DNA from 3 places in the Limnobacter sp. genome. Region 3 is predicted to be linked to each of the others. Evidence: predicted binding sites of a transcription regulator. Region 3 holds the regulator's gene; each other region holds the start of a gene.

Region 1 (9,947 bases), 1.4 Mb from region 3:
CGAGCCTATCACCTACAAGAAAGGTGCCGCTTACCTGGGCGCCGGTTTCACCATCAAGACATTGCCAGGCTTTGACTACATCGGCGCCCTGCGTGCGATGAACCCCAAGACCGGCAAGATTGAGTGGGAAATCACGAACAATGCGCCTTTGTGGGGCGGTGTTTTGACCACTGGCGGTAACCTGGTGTTCTGGGGTACTCCGGAAGGTTTCCTGAAGGCGGCTGATGCGAAAACCGGTAAGGAAGTCTGGAAGTTCCAGACAGGTTCTGGTGTGGTTGCACCTCCCGTAACCTGGAAAGGCAAAGACGGTCAGCAGTACGTGGCTGTAGTGTCTGGTTGGGGCGGCGCTGTTCCCTTGTGGGGCGGAGACGTGGCCAGCAAAGTGAACTACCTTGAACAAGGTGGTTCCGTGTGGGTATTCAAGCTGATGAAGTAATCGGTTTGTGAAGTACATCAAGCCGCCCCGTGTGGGGTGGTTTGATGAGTAGTGAAGTAGTAGAGCGTTTTAGAAGTGTTGTCATTTTCACCCCTGAGTTTTCTGCCTGCTCCGCAGCGAACTTATGACGCAGACGGTTGAAACAAATTGCTCCTTGGGACCTTTTTCTGGCAATGATTGGGAGTCGGAAAAAGTTGTGGCGGTTTGTGAGTCTCCTAAACGAATGCGTCTTTTCTGCCCGGCCATGTGCCGGGCATTTTTTCGTCCATCCTCATAGTGAGTGATCCAAAAACCCTGTTTTTTGGTTTTCCCGATGGCAGATTGATAATCGTGGGTTTTCATCCCTGATGCTCAATTATGTCTGAAGTCATTTCACCCGCAATTCGCCAGAAAGTTCTTCAATCTTCCAATTCCGTCATCGAGCTTCGACCACTGGGTGTGGTGCTGGCCGTTGATGGCAGTGCAGCTGTACTTCGTGAACCTCACGCTGCACCAGTTCAAAACCAATACATCGTGATCGACGTGAAAACCGGTAAGCCTGAAATTTCCGGCAGGGAAGTGTTAGCTGAAGGTGCAATGACGGCGATTAACTGCACAGCGGCGGTGGTTGCAGGCATTGTGACGTTGGGGGGTGGGGCTGTTGCACCTTTTACCGGCGGAAGCAGTGTGGCTGTGTCAGTGGTTGGTGGAGCAGCAACTCTAGCGACAGGCGCAAGCTGCGCAAATTCATTCATGAGAACTCTCAATTCAGTGATTTCTCCAGGGGTAAATCAACGCTTAGACCAAATGCCGGCATACAAAACCACGTTACAAGTTTTAGACGGTGTGTCGCTTTTGGGTGTGGGTGCATCTGCTATCGCCGCTCGGCGAGCAGTCAAGGTTTTGAGTAATGCCGGTGTGAATATTCCTGCTGCTTTAACAGGTAATATCAATAGGCAACAATCAACCCTATTGACCAAGGAGATGATTAAACTTCGCAGGCCAGATGTATCCAATGGCGAACTTAAAAAGCTAATCCGCAGTGGCAAAGAACCTAAGCGTTATTCGAAGCAAGAGATCTCTGCGGGTGCGCTCAGAAGTTTGAAAGATTCGATTGCTGCAGGTTTGTCATTTTTGTCGAGTAGTTTGGACGGGAATGTTAAAGAAATTACCATTTACCTGGTTGATTTGACATCATGAAGCCCGACACGAAAACTTTGTATCAGCTTTCGCTTTATTTCATTAGCAGCGTAATCACCTTAACTTTTTTCTTGGCGGTAGTTGACAATCTCTGGCTTAGTCTTGAATGGTGGGGGATGCAGATTGGTATTTTTGCCCTATCACTTTATTCCTTCCTTACATTGCGGCAGCTTTACACGCATGGTCGAACGTGGCCTAGAAGAGCGCTACTGTTCGCCTTCCCATTGTCGTTCTCGCACGTGTTGTTAGACGTGCCCATACCTTATGCAGTGGGGCTCTGTGCCTTTAACCTTCTCTTCTGGTATGTGGCGTTTCGGCTGAGTAATCGCTTGGTCAAGCTGAGTCCTTACGGCGGGCCGTCGGGGTACTTATAAAAAAAAGCCCGGTTTGAATCCGGGCTTTTTGACACATCGAGCTGTTTTTAGAACTTGTATGACACTTGACCGGAAATAATGAATGCATCGCCTTCTGCGGTGCCCAATACACGCGTTTGTTGACCAGCAGCCGGGTTGCCTTCAGTGCTGTCGATTTTTGCCTTGTTGGGCATTACATACTGAAAGGCCACATCGAATGTGGTGGCTTTGTCGAACTTGTACTGCGAACCTACCGCGAAAGTGATGCGATCTTCATCCGGTAGGCGAACTTTGCGGCGCTCATCCGGCACCGGTGTAATGTCGTAAGCCATGCCGGCTTTCAAATTAATGGTGTCGCTGTATTTGTAAATACCACCCACCGCAAAGCGCCAGCTGTTTTTCCATTCATAGTCTTGCACAGTCAATGGCGCAGCACCCGCTGGTGCGTTCTGGCGCTGAAAGTCCAGCTTCTGAATGGTGCTCCATTCAGTCCACGTGGCGTCGGTCAACAGTTGCCATTTGGGTGTTAATTCAGTTACCGATGAAATAGCCAGCGAGGCAGGCAGGCGGATTTTGGAAGTGAGTTCACTGTTTGCAAAAAGGCCAGCAACGGCCGGTGCAACGTTCTCGAAAGTGACGTTGCCTTCCAGGTCTTGCTCAATCGATGAGCGATAAGCCACGCCCACGCGTGTTGCAGGCGTTACCTGTCCCATCACGCCCAGGTTAAAGCCGTAGCCCCAACCATCACCCGCAATGGTCGTCAAACCTTCGGTGCCGCCAAAAGGCGCGTAGTTGATTTGTGAGCTTAGTTTGGCATCAAGCTTTTGCGCAGAAACACCTGCACCGACGGACCATTGCTCATTCACTTTGTACGAGGCAGACGGGTTGATGTTCACTGATTTGATGTCAGAAGTAACTCCTTGAAAGCGACCATACCAGTTGGGTTGAAAATCTGTTTTCAGGCCAAAGGGTGTGGCCACGGACAAGCCGAAGTTGATTCGATCGTTAAACGGGATGACAAGGTGAAAGTTGGGGATATAGCCTTCATCGCCGAACTCGCCTGTGCTGCTGCCCAGGGGGCGGCCAGGGGCGGCAGTGCTGCCCTCATTGTTGACTTCACCATTCAGGTCAATGTAATGCCCACCCAACACCACTTGGCGTTCTTTCAGGCGGCTCATGCTGGCGGGGTTAAACCAGGCCGCGCTGGCATCTTCACCAATCGCTGCTTTGCCTGCATAGGCCACACCAGCACCACTGGCATTTTGCTCATTGAGCGCAAAACCGCCAGCTTGCACTGAACCTGTCATGCACAGAGTGGCAATGGCGGTGGAGATGATTTTGAATTGAAACGGGAATTGCTTCATGTCGTCCTCTTGGGTCCGTTTTAAGAATGGAAATTTGCGAGGACATTGTAAGTAAAAATACGAACGATCGTGCTTAATTTTTATAGAGTTATTCTCTATAAAATCTACTTTAAAATAGTATTTTACTGATTTAACGGTACGGCAGCACCACTTTGTGAAAACTTCCAGGTGGCCACAATCAACATGGCAACCGTAGCGCCCAGAAGTACCAAGGTGGCGAACATCAATCCAAATTCAGCATGGCTGCTGAAAGCGTGGCGAAGCAGGTCGACGCAATAAGAAAAAGGATTGAGCAAGGCCACCCAGCGTGCCAGCGCAGGCATGGGTTCGATGGGGTACAAGGCGCCACTGAAAAAGAACACCGGGAAAATCACGAAGTTCATCATGACTGCAAAGCCATCAATGCTTTTTGCAAAAGTACCGCACAACACACCCAAGGCGGCACAGGTCAATGCAGCCAATGCAGCACCGGGCAGCAGCACATGAAGTTGTGGCCAAAGTGTTCGACCCACCCAGGGCAATACATTCTGCAAATCAAACCCGAGCGGAAACAGCAAGGTATAAAGGCCTTCAAGTGCCAGCAGTAACGTGATCAGCAGGCCCATTTGCACCAGCGCGCCAATGGCTGCGCCCAGGGTTTTCGCGATCAGTATGTGATAGGTTTTTACAGGGGCTGTTACCAACAGGCGCATGGTGCCTGCGTCTTTGTCCAAAGCAATGCTCAAGCCCCCGACCATGCCGCCAAACAGCAGGGTCATGCCCACAATGCCGGGCAACAAACGCGCTGTGTAGTCGCCGCCAGCCAAGGCTTGCATGCCACCACCGATAATCCACAACCAAAGTACAGGGCGCACCATGGCAGCGGCCAGCCGGTCGCGTTGTTTCAATAATTTCTGACTTTCGCGGCGTATGACAGCCCAATAAAAATGCATCAACATGGTTATTGGGCTCCGCCGTTCATTTTCCACACAAACCAGTCTGCCAGGGTGGCTGTACGCACGCTGGTTACGCTTTGATCCGGCAACTCGTCAAGTGCCTGTGCAGGGGTACCCAGCCAGCTCAGGTCCCCTTGGTTCAGAAAACCAACCCGGTCACAACTGTTGGCTTCGTCCATCAAGTGCGTGGCAATAAAAATGGTGAGTCCGTCGAGGGCCTGTAGCGTTTTAAGAGTTTGCCACACACTGTTTTTGGAAGGTACATCGAGCGCTGTAGTGGGTTCATCCAGGATTAATACTCCCGGTTTGTGCACCATGGCGCGGGCAATGTCTACCAGTCTTTTCTGTCCGCCAGACAGGCTTCCCACAGTGCGGTTTAACCACGCCTGTATCGGAAAAACGGAGTAGAGATGCGCCAGGTTGGCTTTGGCCTGTGCCTTGTTCAATCCTTGCAGGCCCGCAGCAAACAACAGATTTTCTTCCACGGTCATGAAGCGATCCAGCGACACCGATTGAAACACGAAGCCCAGGTTTTTGCGGGCCAGGTCTGCAGCCCTGCGCGTGCTGTAGCCTAGCACCGAGAGTTCGCCTTGATCAGGTGCAATCAAGCCTGCAATCAAACTGATCAGGGTGGTTTTGCCAGCCCCATTGGGGCCCAACAGGCCAAACATTTCACCCGCGTTTAAATCAAGGCTGACATTGCTTAACGCCTGCCGAGTTCCCCAAGAGAAGGACAAGCCTTGTGCGTGTAGTCGAATGGTGGTGTTGGTTGCGGTGTTGTTGTAGTTCAAGAGCTGTTTTTGCTGAGGTGCAAGCTGTTGTGATCGCTGCGATACCATACCACGGGCACCTCGGCCGTATTGGCCAGATTTTGCTGTTCAGGCTTTTGAACTTTCAGGTAGTCATCGGGATCATCGCGCCGCTGTGCGGCGTTCACAAAGGCGACCACTTTTTCATGTTCGGGTGATTTGTGGCACACAGGGTCGGCGTTGGTGGCGTCTCCGGTGATCAAATACGCCTGACACCTGCAGCCGCCGTAGTCTTTGGCTTTGTCGGGGCAGGTGCGGCAGGGGTCTTTCATCCAGGCATCGCCACGGTAGCGCGTGAAGCCATCACTTTTGTACCAAATGTGTTCAACCGTGCTGGTTTTAACGTTCGGGAATTCAAAGCCGGGCAGCATGCGGGCGGCCTGGCAGGGCAGGGCTGTGCCGTCGGGGCTGATGCTGAGAAACACATTGCCCCAGCCGCTCATGCAAGGCTTGGGTGTTTTTTCGAAATAATCGGGCACCACAAACAACAGCTTCATGGTGTTGCCCAGTTTTTCGCGCCATGCTGCAACGCGTTCTTCGGCGTGCTTAAGCTGTTCATGAGTGGGAATGAGCGCTGCCTTGTTCTGGAAGGCCCAGCCGTAGTATTGCGTGTTGGCCAATTCCAGGTATTCCACGCCAAGCTTCACGGCCAGTTCAATGATTGAATCGATGTGATCCAGATTCAAACGGTGCAGCACCACGTTCAACACCATGGGCCAGCCAGCGGCTTTCACGGCGGTGGCAATTTCCAGTTTTTTGGCAAATGTTTTGGTGTCGCTGAGCGCATCATTCGCGGCCTGGGTTGCGTCCTGAAAGCTGACCTGAATGTGGTCAAGGCCTGCCGATTTCAGGGCATCCAGCCGAGCAGGCTTCAAGCCGATTCCGGAGGTGATCAGGTTGGTGTAGTAGCCCAGTTCATGACCGTACGCCACCAGTTCTTCAAGGTCCTCGCGCAGCAAAGGCTCGCCACCCGAAAAGCCCAGTTGCACCGCGCCCAAGGCACGGGCCTGCTTCATGGTTTCTTTCCACTCGCCGGTGGTCAGTTCATTGGTGTTGGTTTTGTAATCAACCGGGTTGTAGCAAAACACACAGTGCAGCGGGCAGCGGTAGGTGAGTTCAGCCAACAGCCACAAAGGGCCGGCCGGGCGCTGGCTTTGTTCGCTTGCGCTGGTCATGCGTCCAACCAGTTTCTGCGTGTTGCTTCTTCCAGCATGCTGCGTACATCGGCTTCCAGTCCGCTCGCGCTGAATTTGCTTTCCAGCGCGTCAACAATTTCACCCACTGTTCGGGAGCCGTCGCACAACAACAAGATTTCGCTGGCGGATTGGTTCAATTTCACCATGCCCTCGGGGTAGAGCAGCACATGTGTTTTTTGCGCCTCCTCGTATTGAAGGCGAAACAGACGATTCAGTTTTGGGTGAAGCGGCAGGGTTGGTGTTGTCTCGGAGCTCATTGTTTCTTCTGTTTTGTTTTGACCGGTTTGTCGGGGTAAGCCAGCGCGACTGCGTCTGACATGCTCCATAACACATCCAGTTTAAATTGAAGAATTTCCAGTGCACGCTCTTGTTGCGCACGGGTCTTGAAATAATTCAGTGTCACTTCCAAACCATGTTCTACATCGCGCTGTGCAAGGCTGATCCGTGACCGGAAATAATTCAAACCTTCCGGCGCAACCCATTTGTAGTCTTTGGGCCAATTGCTTAAGCGTTGTTTGTGAATTTCAGGCGCAAACATTTCAGTCAGCGACGAACACACGGCCTCTTGCCAAGGCGCACGGCGTGCGAAATTGACGTAAGCGTCTACGGCAAAGCGTACACCAGGCAGCACCAGTTGCTGGCTCCACAAGGTGTCTTTTTCTATGCCCACGGCCTCACCCAAACGGCTCCAGGCTTCAATTCCACCCGCATTGCCTTCCCAGCCATCGTGGTCGAGAATACGCTGCACCCAGCGCCGGCGTGTTTCGCGGTCGTCGCAATTGGCTATCACGGCGGCGTCTTTTTGTGGAATGCAAATTTGGTAATAAAAGCGGTTGGCCACCCAGCCGCGTAGTTGCTCGCGGCTTAGTTTGCCCTCACGCATGGCAATGTTGAAAGGGTGGTGAATGTGGTACTTGTCACCTTTGGCACGCAAGCGTTCTTCGAACTCTTTTTTGCTCCAGGCTTTGTTGTTGCTCATGCAAGAATCTCCATGCCGTCATAAGACACTTCAATTCCATTGTCGGCCAGAATGGCGCGCTCGTCGCCATGCTCGTTCAAAATCGGGTTGGTGTTGTTGATGTGGATCAGAATTTTGCGTTGGGTTTCAAACTGCCGAAGCTGGCTGATCATGCCCGAGCCGCGTTGGCCGGGTTTGTCGGTTTGAGGCAGGTGGCCCATGTCGGCCGCCATTTTTTGCGAAAACCCTTGCGTGACCATTTCGTCTTCGGTCCAGAAAGTGCCGTCCACCATCAGTACATCGGCCTCTTGCATGAAGGGCATGATGTTGGGCGTAATTTCACCCAAGCCTGGTGCATAAAACACTTTTTTGCCGGTGTTGGTGTCTTCAATCAACAGACCAATGTTGTCGCCACGGCGCTGTGCATAGCGGCTTGGGGAATAGGGGGGTGCCTTGCTGATCAGCGGGATTGATTTGATCTTGATGTTGTCCAGCGGGCTGATGGAGAAAGGCTCATCGCACTCGGTGCACAGGGGGGTCCATTTCACGCCGCAGTAAAACCCCAGCGTGGGCACCAAAGGCAGGCCGTTGGTGAGGTCTTCCCACACCGCTGGGGTGGTGAACAGGCGCATGGGGGTTTTGCCCTCGCGCATCATCAAAAGGCCTGTGGTGTGGTCAATTTGTGCGTCCATCAGGATCACGGCGGAAATGCCTGTGTCGCGTGGGCCGCGGTTGGGCTGTAGTTCCGGGGTGTTTTTGATCTGGGTCAGAATGTCGGGCGAGGCATTGACCAAAATCCAGTTTGCAGACCCATCGGATATGGCGATCGACGACTGGGTGCGCGCGGTGTAGCCGGGCGCTTTGGCCCTCACGGCTTGGCAGTTGTTGCAGTTGCAGTTCCACTGCGGGAACCCTCCGCCTGCTGCGGATCCCAGAACTTTGATTTTCATAATTGCTTTTTTCAGGGGTAAAAAAAACCCCGCCAGCCTGAAAGGCTATCCGGGGCTGTGCGAACCGTCAAATTAACGGTTCGCAATGTACATGGTGATTTCGAAACCGAAACGCATGTCAACGAATGATGGTGTAGTCCACTGCATGAAATATCCTCCTTTTGCTTTATTAAAATGCACCTTGGCACATGGCTTGGGTGAAGAACTTGGCTTGCGCCGTTTTGTTCGTCCTCGAGTTATAAATAGCAATTCCCGTGCCGTACATGCAAGCCGGTCGGTATTTTTACAATGTGGAAAATGAGGCTGCTTTGGTGTTCAACCTGTTGCAGTTTGAAACACAATGCAAAAAGGCGCGAACCTTGTGAGCTCGCGCCTTAGGATAACCGTTAACGGAGGGTGGTTAACGATTAGAAGAACAGGATTGCACCTACAGCGATTGTGTTGGATTCGCCTTTGGCTGAGGGTGCACCCAACTGGTAGGTTTGTTCGTTGCTGATGTATTCACCTGCAATGGTCAGGCTTGGTGTCAAGTTGTGGTAAACGCCAAGAACCGTCTGGTTGGTTTCGTCCAGCATAATGCCATTGGCTGCGCGGTCAGCAGCTGTGGCGTCCAGTGTGGACGAGCCGTAATTGATACCAAACTTGGTGTTGCCAACTTTGTATGTAGCTTGTAGCAGGTAACCGTCTGAATCACGCTCGGCGTTGTTTACGTCGCGACCACCGAAGCCGATCAGTGTGGTGCCCAGTCCTTCACCGGTAAAGTAGTTGCCGGTCAGTGACAACGCGCCGAAGTTCAGCGTACCACCGGCTTCGAAGCCGGTCAGGTCTGCGTCAGGAGCTCCTGCAGCGCCAGATTGGGACTGGTTGATCAAAGCAGCCCACAGTTTGCCACTGTCGCCCAAGCTATAACTGGCCATTGCCTGCATGCCTGGGGAATCGCTTTCCGCGCCACCAATTTCTTTGGGCTGGAATACGCCGCCCGACAAGCTTAGGTTGCCGATTGCTGGTGCCGTGTATGTGATTTGGGGCTGAAATTCAGTGTAGATATAACCAGATCCGATTCCACCCAGTGTTGTGTTGAGTGCGCCGTTGTAGCCAGAACCACCACCTACTGCCAACAAAGACATGTCGTTCAGAATGGCGTTTTGGCCAAACAGACCAATGTCACGGCCTGCCTTGATCGTACCCATTGTTTCGTTGCCGAATTGCAGGAATACGCGGCGCTGATCCCCAACCGTTTGGCCCACGCCACCAGAGAATGCAGAGCTGCCTGTGTTGGTTGTACCTGGGTCAATGGAGATCACGGCCTTCAGGTCGTAACCGGCTTGCTTGGTTGATGCTGAGAAAATGATGAAACCAGGTAAAAGACCGTTTTGAATGGTTGTGCGATCTTGGCCAGTTCCTGTGAAACCGCAAAGTGGCAAAGCACCATCGGCCGCTGCGCCGGCATTGTCACAGCTTGTTGTGTTGTAGTAGGCGTTTACAGAGCCAGAAATGTCCATTTCCCAATCACCGGCTTTGAAACCGATTGCGTGTGCCGAAGTCCCCATTGCTGCCAAGATGGAAGCTGCTACTAATTTTTTGCTGATCATGAGATCAACCCTCCAGTTTTAGTTTTTAAAGGTTGTTGCTTGTTTGTCTTCTAAAGCTCGCCAGCACACCGCAGAGTAGAACTGGCTTGAGGGGACTAGGGCAAAAGACATGCCAGTGCATAAGCTATTGATTTTAATAACATAAATTAAAATGTAGGGCTTTTGATGACAAGAT
Region 2 (9,947 bases), 1.4 Mb from region 3:
GTCGGTGCGCTCGCGCAGTGCGGGAAGACGAACCACCAAACCGTGCAGGCGATAGTACAAGTCTTCACGGAAATGGCCCGTTGCAATTTGATCGCGCAGGTTGCGGTGCGTGGCGCAAATAACCTGCAAATTCACCGGAATGCTTTTCTGGCTGCCAAGCGGTGTAACCACGCGTTCCTGCAATACACGCAACAAGCGTGCTTGCAGAGAAATGGGCATGTCACCGATTTCATCAAGGAACAAAGTGCCACCGTTGGCTTGCAAAATACGGCCTTGTGAACCTTTCTTTTTTGCACCGGTGAATGCGCCGTCTTCGTAGCCAAACAACTCGGATTCAATCAGCGTTTCAGGAATCGATGCGCAATTGACTGCGACAAATGGTTTGTCCACCCGGGGCGAATCGTTGTGGATGGCTTGCGCAAGAATTTCTTTGCCTGTGCCCGTTTCACCCAGAATCAAAATGGGGATGTCTTTGTCGATGACCTTGCCCACTTTTTCGATGATTTTTGCCACCTGTGGATCGCCTGTGTTCAGGTACTTCAGGCTGGAAAGGTGATGGCTTTTCTGGCAGGTTGTGTTGGCTTTCTGCGCGGTCGGCGTTGGGTTTTGCAGCACAGCCGCATCACAATTGTTTTTGACCAAACCCACCGAGTCGAAAATACGGCCTCGGCCCACACTGCCCAAACTGGCTCGCGCTGTGACCTGGTTGCCATTGTGCAAACACAGAATCAAGGGGATTGGGTTGCAGGTGCGGTAATGGTCGATCAGGGCTGACAAAGGCATGCCGAAAAGTGAACTGAAGGTGTGGCTTTTCAGGGCATTGGCTGACATGCCGAATTGCACCATGGCTGCCCGGTTGGCGGCCAGAAATTTGCCGGCTGGCGAGAAGGCCGCCGCACCTTCAACCACGGAACCCAGAAACTCGCCGCGCTGGTGAAATTGCACAATGATCGCGTCTTGAAACGAACTGTTGAACAAATGGTTTTCGATCATTTGCGCCGACATGCGTACCAGGCCCATGGTGTGGCGGTGGTAATTGCGGTAATCGCCAGTCACATCGAGCACCCCGATGGCCACGCCATTGGGGTCGAAAATCGGAGCAGCCGAGCAGGTCAAAAAACGGTTAACGTCCAGGAAGTGATCCTGGCCGTGAACCACAGTGGGCAATTCCTCGATCAGAGCCGTACCAATGGCATTGGTGCCCTTGTGTTCTTCGCTCCAGGTTACGCCAGGTGCCAGGGCGACTTTCTGCGCCTTGACCAGAAAATCATCATCGCCCAGTGATTCAATGATCGTACCGCTGGCGTCTGTCAGCAACACCATGCTGTGCGTGTTCACAACCTGTTCGTACAAGGTTTCCATGAATGGCAGGGCGCACGACTTCAGCCGGTTGTTCTTTTCAATCAGCTCTTTTAGTGCGCTGCCGGGTGGCGGGGCAATGTCCACTTTGGACGTGGTGTCCAGCCCTGCGGCCGTGGAACGCTGGTGCGCACGCCGAATGAATTCGAGGTGCCCCTCCGTGCCCGGGTCGATCAGCTCTATCACTTGGGCGTTGGATGCGAGGCTGCCGCCATCCCGCTCGGATAAGAAAGTCATCCATGTCTCCTGCTTCTTGTGGTGCTGCGTTTTATAAGTATGTTTTTGGGTGCAACTTGAAGCGCTGAATGTTTTTGGTTGTATTGATGTTTCAGCTGCTATGTTGCCCAATGCAAGCACTGTGCCAACTCAATCCAATGTGTTTCAGAATGAAACACCTTCTGACAAAAAGTAGCACAGATAAAACGGTGAGGCCATAGGGTTGGCGATTTGTAACAATTGGTAAAACTAATTCACAAATTCAAATGAATAGGGTGGCATGGGGATTGCAGTACCTACCCCGTGTTGAATCATTCTTAGAAATACAGGAGTTGTGATGTTAGTTCGTAAAGCCCTTGTGGCAACAATTTTTTCGATTGCCGCTTCCGTGGCAATGGCCCATGGTGATGTAACACCTCAGGTTGTGGATGTATCTACCTTGAAGCCTTTGGGCGAAGAGATGCTGGACACGAACCCTTACGTCGGTGACAAAGAAGCGATTCGCGTGGGCAGCTCAGCTTACAACCAGAATTGCGCCCGCTGTCACGGTCTGGAGGCCATTAGTGGAGGTATTTCTCCTGATCTGCGCAAAATGAACACCGAGTGTGATTCTTTTGCAGGCAAGAAAGCAAAGCAAGAATGCAAGGCTGAGATGGATGTTTATTTCCGCAATTCAGTGCTGGGTGGCAAGGTACGAGGTGACCGGGTGTATATGCCTGCGTTTGCAGGCATCCTGAGCCAAGAGGCGATTTGGGCCATCAAGGCTTATGTTGAAACTCGTAAATACGAATAACTGGATTTTCAAGGTCGCGTGGAGCGGGTCGCTTGCTTGAATAAGGCGATCCCTCCAATCTGTTCAGTATCCATTCAAAAAAACAAGTGCATCCAAGGCACGGCATCAGGAGACCCTATGAATGCGTTTAAATCAACGTGTGAATTACCTTTGATCAAATGGTTCGGTGCTGTCGCGCTGGGCTTTTCCATTCAGCTTGGCGTGGCTGCGCAAGAGTTAAGCGACTGGGCCAAAGTGCAGGCTTCGGGCGTGTTGACAGTGGCTGTCTACAATTACTTGGCCCCTTATTCGCATGAAGGGAAAGGCATTGATGTTGATATCGCCAAAGCCCTGGCGGCCAAGCTGGGCTTGGGTTTGCGAGTGCGTGCCTTTACCGAGGATGAAGAGTTTTCGGACGACATTCGAAATATGGTGACGCGTGGGCACTACCTGGCCGGCGCGCCTGCCGATATTTTGATGCATGCGCCGGTGGATGCATACATCATGCAAAAAGAAGATCAGGCCTTGTTTTTCTCACCTTACACACGCGACGACATTTTCGTAGCGCGTAACGTGAAGAAGTTACCAACGCTGGACAGCCTGAAGCCTTTCTCGGAAGCGGGCAATAAAATTGGTGCTGAAGCGGCTGCTTTGCCAAGCATTATGTTGGCGGGCGCCGATGGCGCTGCGTATGCCGACAATTTGGTGAACTTCAAAACCCCTAAAGAAGCAGTGGATGCCATGGTGAACGGTGAGTTGGTGGCCGTGATGGCCACCCGGGCCGAGCTTGAATGGGCTTTGCACCAGCACCCGGACAAGAAGGCTGATTATTACGTGTCCAAGGTGCCGCATAATTCACTGCCACCCAAAGGCTGGGCCGTGGGCATGGCCACTAAAAAAACCAACAAAGAGTTGGCTGAAAAACTGACTGTGGCCATGAATGAGTTAAAGGAGAGTGGCGAGCTTCAGAAAATCTTTGAAAAATACGGCGTGAAGTACATGAGGCCCTGATCAGGCTGAACTCATTTCAGGTCATTCGTTCAAAAAAAGCCTCGCTAGGATGCGGGGCTTTTTTATTGCAACAGTTGTGCCAATTTGAAACAACTGTGTTGCATCGGGAAAACCCCATGTGCAAAAACTCGGAAAAGTGTTGCCGAGAGCCGTTGAAATTTTGTTTTCAAGTTGGCAGGCTTATTGCATAAGAAGGCATGTACGTAGTGCCCAAAACAAATAACCAAAGAAGCGAGGAACAACGGGATGCAAAAATCTCTTCACATCACGCCTGACAAATGCACGGGCTGCCTTCAGTGTGAAATGGCGTGTAGCTATGAAAACTACCAGGTGTTCAACACCTCACTGTCGCGAATCAAAGTATTCGACTTTCATCACACCGGCAAAAAAGTGCCCTACACCTGTACTCAGTGCGATGAGGCCTGGTGTTTGCACGCCTGCCCGGTTGAGGCCATTACCATGGACAAAACCAATGGGGTGAAAGTGGTGTCGGAAGACACCTGCGTGGGTTGCAAGGTGTGCACGATTGCCTGCCCGTTCGGCACAGTGAATTATGTTCAGGAGACCGGCAAGGTGCAAAAGTGCGACTTGTGCGGCGGCGACCCAGCATGTGCAACTGCCTGCCCAACCGGTGCAATCACGTTTGTGGATTCGAACTGGACTGGTTTGGACAAGATGAAGCAGTGGGCCGAGAAGTTGAGCAACCAGGCTCACGCGTAATTCAGAAGAACAGAGAGAAGGGAGTAATACAAATGGCATGGACCGGTAAAGTACTGCGCGTGAACCTGACAGAAGGCACCTGTACCACTGAAGACTTGAGAATGGATTGGGCGAAAAGCTACCTTGGCCAACGTGGTTTGGCCACCAAGTACTTCGTTGAAGAAGTCAGCGCGAAAGTGGATCCACTTTCGCCCGAGAACAAGATTATTTATGCAACGGGTCCGCTGACCGGGACGATGGCGTCCACCGGTGGTCGTTATTCGGTGATTACCAAAGGCCCGTTGACAGGCGCAATTGCCTGTTCCAATTCGGGCGGCTACTTCGGCAATGAATTGAAGAGTGCAGGTTGGGACATGGTGATCATGGAAGGCAAGTCACCCAAGCCTGTGTACCTGCTGATTGAAAATGAAAAAGCCAAATTGATGGATGCGTCTGCCCTGTGGGGCAAGAGCGTGTGGGATACAGAACCCGCCATCAAGACCAAGCACCAGGACCCGCTGATGCGCGTGTGCTCCATCGGCAAGGCCGGTGAAAACCACGTGTTGTACGCAGCCATTGTGAATGACCTGCACCGTGCAGCTGGCCGTTCAGGCGTGGGCGCTGTAATGGGCTCCAAAAATGTGAAAGCGATTGCTGTTCGCGGCACCAAGGGTGTGGGCAATATTTCCAACCCCAAGGAATTCATGAAGGTGACCTACGAGAAGAAAAAAATTCTCGCAGAGAACGCAGTGACCGGCACAGGCTTGCCCACCTATGGCACGCAGGTGTTGATGAACGTGATCAATGAAATGGGTGCCATGCCCACCAACAATCACCGTGATGTGATCTTCGACGGCGCCAAAGACATTTCTGGCGAAAAAATGCACGAGCCACGCAAAACGGACGGCAAGGCCAACCTGGTCACCAACCAGGCTTGTTTTGGTTGCACCATTGCTTGCGGTCGCATTTCAAAAATTGATGAAACCCACTTCACCGTAGAAAACAAACCCCAGTACCACGGTGCTTCCGGTGGTCTGGAATACGAAGCAGCTTGGGCCTTGGGTTCATCGAACGGCGTAAACGATCTGGAAGCGCTGACCTATGTGAACTTCCTGTGCAACGAACACGGCATTGACCCGATTTCTCTGGGTGCCACCATTTCCGCAGTGATGGAATTGTATGAGATGGGTGTGTTGACCGAAGCACAACTGGGCTGCAAGGCGCCGTTTGGTTCAGCCCAAGCCTTGGTGAAATTAAGTGAAGACACCTGCAATGGTGTGGGCTTCGGTATTGAAATTGGGCAAGGGTCGAAGCGCCTGACTGCCAAGTACGGCCACCCTGAACTGTCGATGAGTGTGAAAGGTCAGGAATTCCCAGCCTACGATTCTCGCGGTATTCAGGGCATGGGCCTGGCCTATGCCACGTCCAACCGTGGTGCCTGCCACTTGCGTGGTTACACGGTTGCTTCTGAAGTGCTGGGTATTCCCGTGAAAACCGATCCTTTGGTGACCGATGGAAAGCCCGCCTTGGTGAAGGCATTCCAGGATGCAACGGCCGTGTTCGACTCAGCCGGCATTTGCGTGTTCACCAGCTTTGCCTGGACATTGGCCGACGTGCAGCCCCAAGTGGCTGCGGCCTGTGGCGATGAATTCGACATGGCCAATCTGGAAACCATGGGTGAACGCATCTGGAACATGGAACGCCAGTTCAACCTGGAAGCCGGTTTCACGAAGGCTGATGATGTCCTGTCAGCACGCCTGAAGAAAGACGCTGCCAAGGTGGGCCCAGCGAAAGGCTTGGTCAACGGCATCGACAAAATGCTGCCTGAGTACTTTGAGTTGCGTGGCTGGGACACCGAAGGGCGCCCAACCTCGGCAACACTGGAGCGCTTGGGGCTATGACTGTAATCACTCCAACACGGCACGTTATCTTGGGTAACGGGCCTGCGGGGGTGGTCGCTGCCGAGCAAATTCGCAAGCAGCGGCCTCGCGATTCAATCGTGATGGTGGGTGCCGAACCGGAACCCCCATACTCCCGCATGGCTATTCCCTACCTGCTGATTGGCAAGGTGGGCGAGAAGGGCACCTACCTTCGCAAAGATCCTGATCATTTCAAGAAGCAGAATATTCAAGAAATTCGCGCACGCGCCACCAAGCTGGACACCGCAGGTAAAAAAGTGGTGCTCGACAATGGCGACGTACTTGAATACGACAAGTTGCTGATTGCAACGGGTGCTCGGCCAATTTCACCACCCATTCCCGGTGTGAATTTGCCCGGCGTACACCCTTGCTGGACTTTGGAAAACGCGCGGCAAATTATCGAACTGGCCAAGCCCGGCTCACGTGTGTTGCAAATGGGTGCAGGCTTTATTGGCTGCATCATCATGGAAGCACTTGCATTGCGCGGCGTGAAGCTGACCGTGGTCGAAATGGGCAACCGCATGGTGCCCCGCATGATGACCGAAGGCGCGGGTACGATGATTCGCGACTGGTGTATCAAGGAAGGCGTGGATGTGCATTGCTCCACGAAAGTGGAAGCCATTGAAGTGGGCAGCCAGGCCGAGCAGCAGGGTTTAATCAGCAAGATTGGTTCTGCAATTGGTTTTGGCACCGCTGTGGCTGCAAAAGACGGCGCACCCTTGCGCGCAAAATTGTCCAATGGCAAGGTATTGGAAATTGACTTGGTGATTTCTGCCACGGGTGTAAAGCCCAACCTGGATTTTCTGGAAGGCAGCGGCCTTGAAGTTGATCAGGGCTTGTTGGTAGACGATCACATGCAAACCAATGTTAAAGACGTGTATGCCGCAGGCGACGTGGCCCAGGTTCGAGACTTCTCCACGGGTGAAAAAACCGTGAACATGATCCAACCGGCTGCTGCAGACGATGCACGCATTGCTGCCCAGAACATGATGGGGCAGGGCACGCAAACGCAGGGCAGTTTGGCCATGAACGTATTGGACACCCTTGGCTTGATCGCTGCCTCGTTTGGCCAGTGGTGGGGCGCAGAGGGTGGACAAAGCGTTGAGTTGCAAAACAAGGAAGAATTTTCTTACATACGTTTGGAGTTTTTAGACGATGTGCTGATTGGTGCAACCAGTTTTGGGCTAACGAACCATGTTGGCGTCATGCGGGGTCTGATTCAGGGCAAAATCCACTTGGGTGAATGGAAAGATCATTTGCTCGAAGATCCAACCCGATTAATGGAAGCCTATTTGGCTTGCGCTCAGTCACAAAGTACATGGAAATTACCTTCAAACTCTTTGCAACACTGACCGACTATTTGCCAGCGAACCGCAGCGACAACGCGGTTCGTTTGCAAGTCAATGTTGGCAGCACCGTGCAGCAAATCATCGATCAATTTCACTTGCCTGAAAAACTGACACACCTGGTGTTGGTCAACGGTGTGTATGTGGATCCGGGTGATCGAGCCACCAAAGTATTGAGTCCTGACGATGTGTTGGCCATTTGGCCACCCATTGCTGGAGGCTAAGCTGTAATGGCAATTTTTAACACTGACAAAGCACTTGATATGTCTTGCACCGAGCGAGAACTGCGCCGGTGGTTGCAGATGATTGCTGCAATTTTTCCGATGACCTCGGAAGAAGATGCACATGCGGATTACACCGTGGAAGGTGGTACCGCGCGTATTGCCTGGAAGGAATTGCCCGACCGTGTGATTGCCTTGGTGCGTTTGAAACGCATGGAAGTCACACTGGCGTTTTCTGAAGGTGTGCCTGCGGATGCAAGGGCACATTTTTCGAAGCAGTTTCAGATGCATACTTTGCGGGGCGGGGGCTGAGGCTGGTGCTCGGCGTTCGGCGTTTGGCGTTTGGCGTTTGGCGTTTGGCGTTTGGCGAGGTTTGGTGCGGCACCGGCTGGCCTAAGCAATGCTTCTGATCCGGCTTGATGCCTCTGGCTTGGGGCATGCGAAACGCTTAAGCGTCTTCGCATCGACCTTGCAGGTCGCCCCGCGCTGCGAAGCCGCCGGGAAGCCTTGCAAAGCCGGCCAGCCGGTGCCGTACCCAAGCCTCACCTTGCGCACCACAACGCCCGCGTGTTGCCAGTGCAGTTGCCAGCGCGCTCAGGCCGCAATGCCCTCGCAGCGCCGATCAAGAAAACCTGCCCTTGGTGTTGAATTCACCGTCCGTTCGGCAAAGCCGAAAGCGCAGCCCGCCCGCTGTTTAGCGGGTGCGCTTAGGGCGGTTAATCAATAACAAGGGGGTATTCAGGTTTTCTGGCGAGAGAGGGTATGCGCCTGAGCAAGCCAGGCAACGGGTACGCACCTGAGCAACCCAGGCAACGGGTATGCGCCTGAGCAAGCCAGACAGTAGGCTATCTGCTCACCTTGATGGTAAACGACTCGACGCCTCGATCTTCAAACTTCGCAAAGTCAATGCATTCACCAGCCCGCCGCGTCACCGCATCAAGAGCACAAAGCGTCCAATTGTCGGGAGTCAATTCAGAATTGGCCAAAGAAATTGACGGCACAACCACAGCGGTTTGCGGTTTCCATCGATACCAGCCATCGTCAAGCACAGCATTCGGTGCCGGGTCTATTCCGGCGCCGCTGCCTTTCACAAATGTTTCTTGCAGAACCAGCAATTCATTTTGAGTTTGCCAGTGCTCTACCCATTCGGTTTTTTCGACAGAGTGTGTCCAGCTCAGGGAAAACAGCAGACCTACCAGGCATGCCACTGATTTCCCTGCGATGAATACACACACACTCATGCAGTTTGCAACTTACCTTTCAGGGCGCGCATGTTGCGCCAGGCCAGGTAGCCGAACACAACTGCCAGTGCAAAGCCGATTTCGTCTGTAGCAGGCAAAGCTGCAATCAGGGTGAAAGCAGCTACCATGCCCAGCACTCGGATCCAGACTGGCAATTTCGCACCCAAGAACCCAATGACTGCCGCGCCCCACAAGCTGATCGCGAGTACGGTTTTAAACACGATGTAGATGACCGCGGGTACATAACCGATTTCACTGGCCAGTTGTCCACCGTCTTGCAACATCAATGAAGGCGTGTAAACCGCCATGAACGGAATGACAAAACCTGCGGCTGCAATTTTGACAGCTTCCATGGAAATGGTCAGTCCACGCTCCTTGGCAATCGGGGCTGCTGCGAAGCAGGCCAGCGCCACAGGTGGTGTCAGGTCAGCCAGAATGCCGAAGTAGAACACGAACATGTGGCTGACAATCAGTGGCACACCCAGTTGCTCAAGCGCTGGGCCGGCAATGCTGGAGGTGATGATGTAGTTTGGAATCGTGGGAATACCCATGCCCAATACAATGCAGGTGATCATGGTCAACACCAGCGACAGGAACAGACTGTTCTCACCCACGCTGACCACAAATTGACCAAAGGTATTGGCGGCACCTGTGAGTGTCATGGTACCAATGATGATACCCACCATTGCGCAGGCCACACCCACAGGCAGGGCTGACTTGGCGCCATCAGCCAAAGAGTCGCGGCAGACCGCCAGTGTTTCACGACCACCCTTCTTGAAGGTGTTGATTGCAATCAATGCCAGAATGGCACTGGCAATTACCCAGATGCCGAATTGCAGGAATGCTGCACACACCACACCCAAGCCAATCCAGAACAGCACGCGAATGGCCATATTGGGCAAGCCGATGGCAATTGACGCGCCAAGAATAAGCACCACGGTGAAGGCCAGGCCAACTGTACCTGCAAACAGTGGTGTGTAACCGCCCACCAGTAGCCACACCAGGGCGATGAGCGGAATTACCAGATACCACTGGTCTTTCACGGCTTTCCAGGGATTAGGCAGATCTTTTTTCTCAAGTCCCTTCAAACCATGCTTGCCCGCTTCCAGGTGCACCATCCAGAACGCGCCAAAGAAGTACAAAATGGCCGGAATGATGGCAGC
Region 3 (9,947 bases):
CCCAGCCCAGTGAATCAAGAATGAAGGGGTCGTTGGGAGCAAGTTCAACTGCCTTTTTAATTAACTCATAGGCTTCTTCCAGCCGAACATTGTTCTCGGCCCAGGTGTAGCCCAAGGCGTTGTAGCCGTGTGGGTTTTCCGGGCGAATCGCAATGAGTCGTTTCAGGAATTGCTCAACACGAGGCAGGTCGTCCTGTCGTTCGGCGACCATGGCGCGTTCGTAGAGCAGGTCGGGTTGGTCGGGAAAACTCAGCAATGCCAGCTCAAGCTCTGTGGCCGCCTCGGCAGGTGCTTTCTGCGATTCGGCCAGTTGTGATTTTGCCAGGGCCAGGCGCACAGATTCGTCTTCGTTTTTTGGCTTGAACTGGTTGAGCACCCGCTTGGCTGTTAAGGCATTGCCCTGTTTTTCAAACAAGGCAGATTTCTTGAGTTGAACATCCAGGTTGTCGGCCGCATTGGGGACTGTATCCAGCCACTTCAGGGCAGCCACATAGTCTTTCCGTTCAAGCGCCATGTCGGAAAGCGTGGCGTGAATCAGTGTTTCGTTCTGACGTTCTGCCGGTGCGGTTTTGGCCAGATAAATCTTGAAGTGCTGTTCGGCGGCTTTGTACTCTTTTAGCTGGGTTAATACAAAGCCCTGGCTGGAGTACAGCGGAATGTTGTCAGGTTGCAGCGTGATCATTTCTGCAAAACGTTGCCGTGCTTGTGGCCATTGCCCAAGCTGGGTGTGGTTGCGGGCCAGGTATAGCCGTGCACCAAACCAGTTGGGGTGCAGTTGGGCTTGTTCGTTGACCAGCTGCATGGCTGCGTCCAGATTACCGTCGCGTTTTTCCATGAACTGGGCCAGCAGCACGTAAAAACGTTCTTGGGGCGATTTACGCAGCACATTTTCCATGTGCCCCACTGCCTGTGGGTACAGCTCGGAGTTGTTGGCCAGTTGGGCCAGCAATGTTTGCGCTTCAAGGTCGTCGGGATTGTTGCCGAATAGTTCGATCCCGGTTTGGTAGGCTTTGTTTTTGTCGGGAATGCGTTGCAGCATGTCCAGTGCAATTTTTTCTGCGCCAGCACCACCGAGTCCCGGATTGGATTTCTCGGCGGCCTGGATGTCTGCCAGAAATGCCTTGAGTGCGGGCATGGCTTCATCGACACGGTTGGTGCCCAATTGCAGCAACATGATGGAACGGTTGGCTTGTTTGTCGTCGGGGGAAAGTTCAGACCATACCTGAGCAGCATTCAGAGCCAGATCCAGCTGCCCCTCTGCCAGGCTGATTTCGACGGCGCGCTTGGCAAGGTTCGGGTCGCGCTGTTGTTTGGCCGCTTCGGTGTAGGCCAGTGCGGCAGAATAAGTGTCACCGCGCTGGCTCGCAATTTCTGCGGTGAGCAAGGCAAACAGGGGGTCTTGTTTGACCATTTCGGCCACACGGGCTTCATAGGCTTTTTGCTCGGCAGACATTTGCTGCTGCCTTGGTTCGCCCTGTTCGGCTGGAACAGTGGCGCAACCGGTGGTCAGGCTGGCGGCCAGAAAAAATACCGGGCCTGCGATGGTCCATTTAAAACAAGTCATACTGTTGAACCCAAAGAAAACTGGTGAATCCACATTCATTTTTATCACATTAACAGATGCGCGTGCGCGCTTTAGCTTATGCCTGAATTACCCGAGGTAGAAATCACCAAAAGAGGCGTAGACCTTCATTTTACAGGGCACCGCCTGCTTGCTTGTACCGTGCGGCAACCGCGCTTGCGCTGGCCTGTGCCTGAGGAGGTGCAAAGTTGTGTGAAGCACATATTGCGAAGTGTTGAGCGCCGATCGAAATACATGCTGATGGATTTTGGTGAACAGGTGTTGGTGGTGCATTTGGGCATGTCGGGGTCCATGAAAATTGTCAGTGCTCAAACCCCTTGGGAAAAGCACGACCACATTGAATGGAATTTCGGTGAAAAGGTCCTTCGATACAACGACCCGCGCCGGTTCGGCAGTGTGGAGTATGTGAGCAAGGCACCCGGTTGGGAGCATGCTTTTGTTCGTTTTTCGAAGTTAGGTCCCGAGCCTTTTAGCGATCTTTTCACGCCCGAGTCATTTTTCAAGGCGACGCGGGGCAAAAAGGTGTCGATCAAAGCCTTGTTGCTCAGCGGCCTGGCGGTGGTGGGTGTGGGCAATATTTACGCTTGCGAGGCCTTGTTTCGCAGTGCAATTCGACCGGGTAAGGCAGCAGGCCGTTTGAGTCGGGCTGAAGTTTCGGCCTTGCATGCGGCAGTGGTCGCTGTACTGGCGGAGGCCATTGAGCGCGGCGGTTCAACTTTGCGTAACTTTCAGGCCATTGATGGTGAGTTGGGGCATTTTCAGTTGCATTGTGATGTCTATGGCCGCGAGGGGCAGCTTTGTAAGCGCTGTGGGGCCACGGTGAAACGCCGTGTGATGAACCAGCGCAGCACCTTTTATTGCGCAGGGTGCCAGAAATGATTCCTTTGAAAGGAGAGGTTTTTGCCGGGGTGCTGGTGCGTTGGCAAAAGCAGCATGGTCGACAAACCTTGCCGTGGCAGCACACGGGCGATGCCTACAAGGTGTGGCTTAGCGAGGTGATGTTGCAGCAAACCCAGGTGACCACGGTATTGGCTTACTACGCGCGTTTTTTGCAGGCTTACCCCACGGTTGCAGATTTGGCGGCAGCACCCGAGCAAGAGGTGATGCAGTTGTGGGCGGGTTTGGGTTATTACACGCGTGCCCGTAATTTGCATGCGTGCGCAAAGCAGGTGGTGGCCCGGTTTGGCGGGCAGTTTCCGCGCACTGTGGCCGAGCTTGAAAGTTTGCCCGGCATTGGCCAGTCTACGGCAGGTGCAATTGCCTCCCTGGCCTATGAAGTACCCGCCCCTATTCTTGATGGCAATGTGAAGCGTGTGTTTTGCAGGTACTACGGTGTCGAGGGTTACCCGGAACAAAGTTCGATTAAAAAAAACTTGTGGGCAATTGCCAGCGACAATGTGCCAGCCCAGCAAGCTGGCGTTTACAACCAGGCCTTGATGGACCTTGGGGCCACTTGCTGTGTGCCACGTAACCCGGCTTGTTCAGCATGCCCATTGATACCAAGCTGCGTGGCCTTGCGCAAAGGCATGGTGGGTTTGCTGCCCACACCGAAGCCCAAAAAGCCCCGGCCTGAATTGTATTTTCTGGGTTTGATTGTGGAAGACGAACGCGGCGCTGTGTGGCTGGAGCTGCAAACAGCAAAGGGTGTGTGGCAAGGCTTGTGGACAACGCCGGTTGCGGCATGCAGCAGTCAGCCGGAGTGGCCTGAATTGAATGCGTGTGTTCAGCCATGGCTTGACGATTACGGTCTGAAAGTGTTCAAGGCCGACATTTACACACAGTTAACCCAGCTTGCGAACCAGCCTTGGCTGGTGCACGAATTAACGCATCGCAAAATGCATTTCAAGGTGGTGCATGTGAAGGTGCCTGGTGTTTGGGCGCAATGCCATGCTGTCACTGACAAGCCTGTGCCCAAAATTGTGCACAAACTGTTGGATCAAGTGAAGGTGTTAGCCCAGGCTCCGGTGTCGCAACAAAACACTCTCGATCTCGGATAAAGGGGTATTGGTAAACCGCTTGGCCAGCGTTTCGGCCACATACACCGAGCGGTGTTGCCCGCCGGTGCAGCCAATGGCCACAGTCACATAGCTACGCTGCTCATTCAGGTACGAGGGCAACCACTTTCGCAAATAGGTTTCGATGTCGTTGATGAGGGCCTCACTGCGCGTGTCGGTTTGAATGTAGCGTTGCACTTCCACGTCTTTGCCTGTCAGCGGGCGAAGGTTTTTGTCGTAGTAGGGGTTGCTCAGGCAACGGACATCAAACACCAGGTCGGCATCGCTGGGCAGGCCTTTTTTAAAGCCAAAAGTTTCAAACACCAAAGTGAGTCTGGCCGATTCTTCTTCCACTGTTTCCAGTACCCAGCGGCGCAGCACATTGGGTTGCAAGGCGGAAGTGTCAATGCAACTGGCAATGTTTCGCAGCGGCTCAAGTGCTTCTCTTTCCGCGTCCACGCATTCTTGCACGGTGGCTTGTTCGCCCAGGCGTGTGCTCATGGGGTGGCGCCTGCGGCTTTCCGAATAACGGGTAATCAGTGTTTCGTCGTCGGCATCCAGAAACAGAATACGCACATCGGTGCCGGCGGTTTTCAGGGTGTGAACAATCTGGGGCACATCGATGATGTCGCGCCCGGTGCGGGCATCGGCCGCAATGGCAATTTGACTAATGCCTTCGGAGGACAAACGTTGAATGACCTGCGGTATGAAAGAAGGGGGCAGGTTGTCGACGCAGTAAAAGTGCGAATCTTCCAGCGCGCGAATTGCGACTGATTTGCCAGAGCCGGACAAGCCGGTGACCAATACAACTTTCATGTCAGTCATGGCCCATGTCCGTTTCAGTGTCGGGGTCGACTTGAAGGTGGTCAATGCCACCGAGTTCACTGAGCATGGCTTTTTGTTGCCGCACCATGAACTCGTCGAGCGTATTAATGCCCCGCATTTGCAAAATGGTGTTGCGCACCGCAGCTTCCAGCAAAACTGCAAGGTTTCGGCCCGCGGCCACGGGCAAGATGGCTTTGCGAATGGGTAGTCCAAGCACTTCCTGGAATTGCGGTTCGGTGACCAGTCGTTCCTGATGCAATTCCAAAGACGCTTTGCGCACCAAATGCACAATCAGCTTGAGCCGCATTTTACGGCGCACTGCCGTTTCACCAAAAATTGCCTTGATGTCGAGCAGCCCAACCCCACGCACTTCCATCAAGTTGCGGATCAATTCGGGGCAACGGCCTTCAATAAGGTTGGGGGCCACGCGCGAGAATTCCACCACGTCGTTGGCCACCAAGCCATGGCCGCGAGAAATCAATTCAAGACCGAGTTCGCTTTTGCCCAATCCCGATTCACCACAAATGAGCACGCCCATGCCGAGCACGTCCATAAACACGCCGTGCATCATGGTGGTGGGGGCCAGCCATTTGTTGATGTACACGCGCAGAAAGTCGATAATTTCTGCGGCAGACAGCGGTGTGGCCAGCAACGGGATGTTGGATTCGTCGCAAGCCGCTTTGAGCAATGCGTGTGGCTGAAAAGATTCGGCGACGATGATGGCGGGAGGGTCGCCTTCGATCAGTTTATCAATTTGATGTTTTTTGCGAGCATCGCTGATGCGGGCGAAGTATTCGATTTCCTGGCGACCAAAAACCTGGATACGGCCAGGGTGAATGGTGTTGAGGTGACCTACGAGATCGGAGGATGCGAAGCACTGAAGATCAAGGTGACGATCACCACCGTTTAAACCGGCAAGCCAGTCGAGTTTGAGTTTGTTGCGGTTGGCTTCGATCAGTTCTTTCAGTTGCTTCACAGGCTTAACTCGCGGGTTGGTAAGGCTCCCAGTTGGCGATCAATTGGTGAGTGGCACCAGGATCGGATTCTGTCATGAGTTTCTCACGGAAATCCTTGTCAGACAGCATTTGAGCCAGTTCTGACAGTATATCCAGATGATGCTGGTTTGCGCTTTCAGGCACCAGCAAAAACATGAGTAGCTTGACGGGTTGGCCGTCAGGGGCATCAAACGGAATGGGATCTTGCACACGCACAAGGCTGGCGATGGGTTCGCGCAGGCCTTTGATGCGGCCATGCGGCACCGCCACCTGCTGGCCAAGGCCAGTGGAGCCCAAACGCTCACGCGCAAAAAGACTGTCGAACACCTTGGACCGTGCAATGCCCTGGTTGTTTTCAAAGACCAGTCCGGCCTGTTCAAACACGCGCTTTTTGCTGGTGACCTGTGTGTCCAACAATATGTTGGATGGTGGAAGTAGATTTGCGATCAAGTTCATCGCTGTTGATTCCTGAGACCCGCTTCTAATCGTGGGGCCGATTATACGCCATAAAAACACAAAAGGCGGATTGAAGTCCGCCTTTTGAATTTCCCTGAAATTACAGTGGTTTATTCAGCTTCTTCTACCACTTGGTGTTTTATGGGCGTGTGATTGTGATTGGTAAGTTTGTCTTTGTGCCGCAATACCTGGCGATCGAGTTTGTCGGCCAGCGCATCAATGGCTGCGTAGAGGTTTTCATGACTTGATTCAGCGTGTATGTCTTTGCCGCGAACGTGCAGCGTAACATCTGCCCTTTGAACCAGCTTGACCACCGAGATGGTCACCGATGCATCAATGACGTGATCAAAATGCCTTTTCACCCGGTCCAGTTTTTCAATTACATAATTTCGAATAGCTGGGGTAACTTCCAGATGATGACCATTGATGTTCAAGTTCATAAGGTATCTCCTTTCGTTGCTGCGGGGGGAAGCTTTAACTTTAAAGCGACTTACGCATGTTCACCGGGGGTATTTTCAGTGATTCCCGGTATTTAGCGACCGTGCGTCTTGCGACCACGATGCCCTGTTGACCGAGTAGGTCGGCGATTTGGCTGTCAGATATCGGCTGCTTGGCGTCCTCCGCAGAAATCAGTTGCTTGATGAGTGCACGGATGGCCGTGCTGGAAGCTTGCCCACCTGAATCGGTGGAAACATGACTTCCGAAGAAATACTTTAGCTCAACCAACCCATAGGGCGTCAACATATATTTTTGCGTGGTAACCCTTGACACGGTCGATTCATGCAGTCCCAGTAAATCAGCAATTTCCCGCAGAACCAAGGGTTGCATTGCGATTTCGCCATGATTGAAGTAGCCGATTTGTCGTTCTACGATCGCTTGGCTCACCCGTAAAATAGTGTCAAATCGCTGTTGAACGTTTTTTAAGAGCCACCGGGCCTCTTGAAGTTGCGCGCTGAGTTGTGCGCTTTGACCACGGTGAGACCTCAGGATCGAGGCGTACATTTCATTGATTCGAATTTTGGGCATCACATCGGGGTTGAGCTGCACATGCCATTGTCCACTGAGTTTTTTAACAATGACATCGGGCACCACATGATCGTCGTCAATGCGCCGAAAGCGCGCGCCGGGAAAAGGTTCTAGCGAGCGGATTATTTGATGGCAGATCTTTAAAGTGTCTTCGTCGACATTCAGGGCTTTCTTCAGTTTGGTGAAGTCACGCTGGGCGAGCAAACTCAAATGGTCGCGGATAATGTGTTGGCAGTTGCCGTACAGGTTTGTTTGGCAAGTAATGTCCCGGCGCTGGGCCAGTTGCAGCAACAGGCACTCTGCCGCATTGCGTGCGCCCACGCCGGGTGGGTCGAAGCTTTGCAGCAGGCGCAGTGCCGCGCTCAGTTCTTCAAACTCCAGGTCGGGTTCGTCCTGCAAGGTTTCCCACAGGTCTTCAAGTTCAACGGTCAGGTAGCCATCGTCGCTAAGGTAGTCGATCAGCCACAGCACCAGGTTTTTGTCGCGTTCGCTGGCCTGCGTCATGCGCAGCTGGTCGATGAGGTGCTGGTGCAGGCTGCTGTCGGGCGCAGCCAGTTGAAGGCCGGGTTTTTCTTCGTCGCCATCGGCACCTGCGCCGCTGTTGTCGCGCCAGTCACCTTCCCAGTTGTCCTGAATGGAGTCGATGGTCTCGCGTTGAACAATTTCTTCGCTTTGGTTGTCTTGTTCAGCTTGTTGATCGCTGACGGGCTCACTGGCTTTGCGTGGGTCCGGTTCGGCTTCGAAGCTGTCGCCCTGTGGCTCGTGCAATTCGCCATTGCTGCTGTCCAGGCTGAGTGTACGTTCGCCTTCAACAGCCTCTTCATCGGCCAGCTCGAGTAGCGGGTTTTCGGCCAGTGCCTGTTGAATTTCCTGCTGCAGTTCGAGTGTGGACAGTTGCAGCAATCGAATGGATTGCTGAAGCTGCGGCGTGAGCGTGAGATTTTGGGAAACTTTAAGCTGAAGGGATTGTTTCATGGGGGCTCAGCTTTACATCCGGAAGTGTTCGCCGAGATACACGCGGCGTACATCGTCGTTCTTCACAATTTGTTCCGGACTACCCGAGGCCAATACTCGACCTGCACTGATAATGTAAGCACGATCGCAGATGCCCAGCGTCTCGCGCACGTTGTGGTCGGTGATCAACACGCCAATTCCTTTCGATTTCAGAAAGGCCACAATGCGTTGAATTTCCAGCACTGCGATTGGGTCTACGCCTGCGAAAGGCTCATCCAGCAAAATAAAGCGGGGTTGGCTGCCCAATGCGCGCGCAATTTCAAGTCGGCGGCGTTCGCCACCTGAAAGTGAGGCGGCCAGCGAGGTGCGAATGTGCGCTATTTGCAGGTCGTTGAGCAAATCTTCAACCGCTTGGTCCACCGTTTTGTCTTTGGGTGGATTAATTTCCAGGACAGCGCGAATGTTTTCTTCCACCGTCAACTTGCGAAATACGGAAGCCTCTTGGGGAAGATAGGAGAGTCCCGCCCGAGCACGTTCATGAATGGGTTGAAGCGTGATGTCACTGCCTTCGAGGCAGATATTGCCTTCGTCGGCGCTGACCAGGCCCACGATCATGTAAAAGCAGGTGGTTTTGCCAGCACCATTGGGGCCCAGCAAGCCAACCACTTCACCGGTGTCCACATGCAGTGAGACGTCTTCAATTACACGCTTGCTGCGGTAGGCTTTGCGCAGGCTGAGTGCCTGAAGTCGGCCCTGACCAGTCAAGGTTTGAGCGGGGGTGTTACTCACTTGCTGCCCCCTTTTGGCGCTGGTTCGGGCGCTGGTGCAGGTGTTTGGGTTTTCGGCTTGATGACTGCCTGCACGCGAGAGGATCCGCTGCTGTTGGGCGAGCCCACCACATTCAAAAATTCGGTGTTCTGTTCATAAGTAATTTTGGTGCCGGAAATTGATTCAGTCAGCTGACCATTGGTGCTTTTCTGAATGCTGGCTGCGCCGGTCAGCGTAACAATCGATTTGTCGCCGTCAAATTCAATCGTGTTGCCAGTGCCGTTGATCAGCAAGACTTCATTGGGGCGTTCAGAGTCGCGTTGTTGTTTGAAGCGGGCGGGTTTTCCTTCCACTGTGGCGAATTGGGTGCCGTCGCTGCGTTCAGTCAACGTGAGTTTGTCGCCGCGAATCACAAGGCTTCCGCGCGTTAGCAACACATTGCCTGTAAACACGTTCACGTTTGACTTTTCGTTGTACGTCATCTGGTTGGCGTCGATGGTGGTAGGTTGCCGTTTGTCAGCTTCCAGTGCGTGCACGCTGACCCCGAAAGCCAGTGCCTGTGCTGCCAGTGCCATGGAAATCCAGTTGGAGCATTTCATCGTTTTGCCTCTATGCGAAATTTGACCGAGCCTTGCGCTATCAATTCGCCTGTGTCGTTGTTCAATGTTGCACCCTGTGCCTCAAACCTTTGGCCAGGCCGGGTTACCAATACATTCTTGTCGGTGGAAATTTCGTTGGTGATGTTGTCAATTCGTATTTCTTCAGACTTCATGGTGGTCACAAGCCCTTCGTCTTGGCTGGTCACTACCACATCCTCCCGGAGGTAAATTTCATCCGTATCGAGCAGGTACACGCCTTTCCGGGCGTTGCCATTGACCATGCCGTTACCCGCTTCAAATTGCTCAAGCTCTGGCTCGGTGATGTTCCACACATTGCCTTGTGGAATGTGCTCTGCAGATTTGCTGCGAATAATTGAATACTTGTTCTCGGCCAAGTCATGGCTTTGCACCGAGAAGTTGCGCAGGTAATAGTCGCTGCTGGTGGGGTCGTTTTTGCCACTGACACTGAACAGGCTGAGCTCGGACTGAATTGCAAACCAATACGACGTAGCTGCCAACGCGAACGTTAACAGCAGCGGTATGAACTGCGAAATCAGATTGAAAAAAGCACTGACGGGTTTCACGTTGCTTCCCAAGGGTTCTGGTAGCCAGGCTGGTGACTCAGAATAAAATCACACAGCTCGCGTGCTGCGCCGTCACCGGGTGGGCGTGTGTTGATCCAGTTGGCTGTAGTTTTCATGGCGGCCGGGGAGTGTTGGGTACTTGCTGCCAAGGCAACCTGTTGAAG

The links. The regulator sigma-54, encoded in region 3, starts transcription at its own class of promoters, with help from an activator protein. The targets are predictions, from matches to a motif close to TGGCANGNAANCTGCTTT.
Region 1: the regulator sigma-54 is predicted to act here: its motif matches at 8,423-8,440, upstream of pqqA (pyrroloquinoline quinone precursor peptide PqqA).
Region 2: the regulator sigma-54 is predicted to act here: its motif matches at 1,852-1,869, upstream of pedF (cytochrome c-550 PedF).

Annotation. Positions count from the first base shown of each region.
Region 1 covers NZ_CP121330.1:2,974,166-2,984,112, reverse strand. Annotated here, with positions in the region: gene P0D43_RS14190 (PQQ-dependent methanol/ethanol family dehydrogenase) at 1-436, shown strand, start outside; gene P0D43_RS14185 (hypothetical protein) at 524-778, opposite strand; gene P0D43_RS14180 (hypothetical protein) at 794-1,615, shown strand; gene P0D43_RS14175 (OmpP1/FadL family transporter) at 2,037-3,332, opposite strand; gene P0D43_RS14170 (ABC transporter permease) at 3,455-4,270, opposite strand; gene P0D43_RS14165 (ABC transporter ATP-binding protein) at 4,273-5,058, opposite strand; gene pqqE (pyrroloquinoline quinone biosynthesis protein PqqE) at 5,055-6,251, opposite strand; gene pqqD (pyrroloquinoline quinone biosynthesis peptide chaperone PqqD) at 6,248-6,529, opposite strand; gene pqqC (pyrroloquinoline-quinone synthase PqqC) at 6,526-7,251, opposite strand; gene pqqB (pyrroloquinoline quinone biosynthesis protein PqqB) at 7,248-8,180, opposite strand; gene pqqA (pyrroloquinoline quinone precursor peptide PqqA) at 8,253-8,327, opposite strand; gene P0D43_RS14135 (porin) at 8,588-9,772, opposite strand.
Region 2 covers NZ_CP121330.1:2,963,232-2,973,178, reverse strand. Annotated here, with positions in the region: gene P0D43_RS14130 (sigma-54-dependent Fis family transcriptional regulator) at 1-1,596, opposite strand, end outside; gene pedF (cytochrome c-550 PedF) at 1,913-2,368, shown strand; gene P0D43_RS14120 (substrate-binding periplasmic protein) at 2,486-3,358, shown strand; gene P0D43_RS14115 (4Fe-4S dicluster domain-containing protein) at 3,605-4,078, shown strand; gene P0D43_RS14110 (aldehyde ferredoxin oxidoreductase family protein) at 4,111-5,958, shown strand; gene P0D43_RS14105 (NAD(P)/FAD-dependent oxidoreductase) at 5,955-7,328, shown strand; gene P0D43_RS14100 (MoaD/ThiS family protein) at 7,295-7,546, shown strand; gene P0D43_RS14095 (hypothetical protein) at 7,553-7,855, shown strand; gene P0D43_RS14090 (hypothetical protein) at 8,051-8,191, shown strand; gene P0D43_RS14085 (DUF1850 domain-containing protein) at 8,389-8,784, opposite strand; gene P0D43_RS14080 (TRAP transporter permease) at 8,781-9,947, opposite strand, start outside.
Region 3 covers NZ_CP121330.1:1,032,070-1,042,016, forward strand. Annotated here, with positions in the region: gene P0D43_RS05000 (tetratricopeptide repeat protein) at 1-1,564, opposite strand, end outside; gene mutM (bifunctional DNA-formamidopyrimidine glycosylase/DNA-(apurinic or apyrimidinic site) lyase) at 1,643-2,461, shown strand; gene mutY (A/G-specific adenine glycosylase) at 2,458-3,579, shown strand; gene rapZ (RNase adapter RapZ) at 3,532-4,401, opposite strand; gene hprK (HPr(Ser) kinase/phosphatase) at 4,394-5,377, opposite strand; gene P0D43_RS05025 (PTS sugar transporter subunit IIA) at 5,382-5,852, opposite strand; gene hpf (ribosome hibernation-promoting factor, HPF/YfiA family) at 5,963-6,292, opposite strand; gene P0D43_RS05035 (RNA polymerase factor sigma-54) at 6,333-7,853, opposite strand; gene lptB (LPS export ABC transporter ATP-binding protein) at 7,866-8,621, opposite strand; gene lptA (lipopolysaccharide transport periplasmic protein LptA) at 8,618-9,199, opposite strand; gene lptC (LPS export ABC transporter periplasmic protein LptC) at 9,196-9,783, opposite strand; gene P0D43_RS05055 (KdsC family phosphatase) at 9,780-9,947, opposite strand, start outside.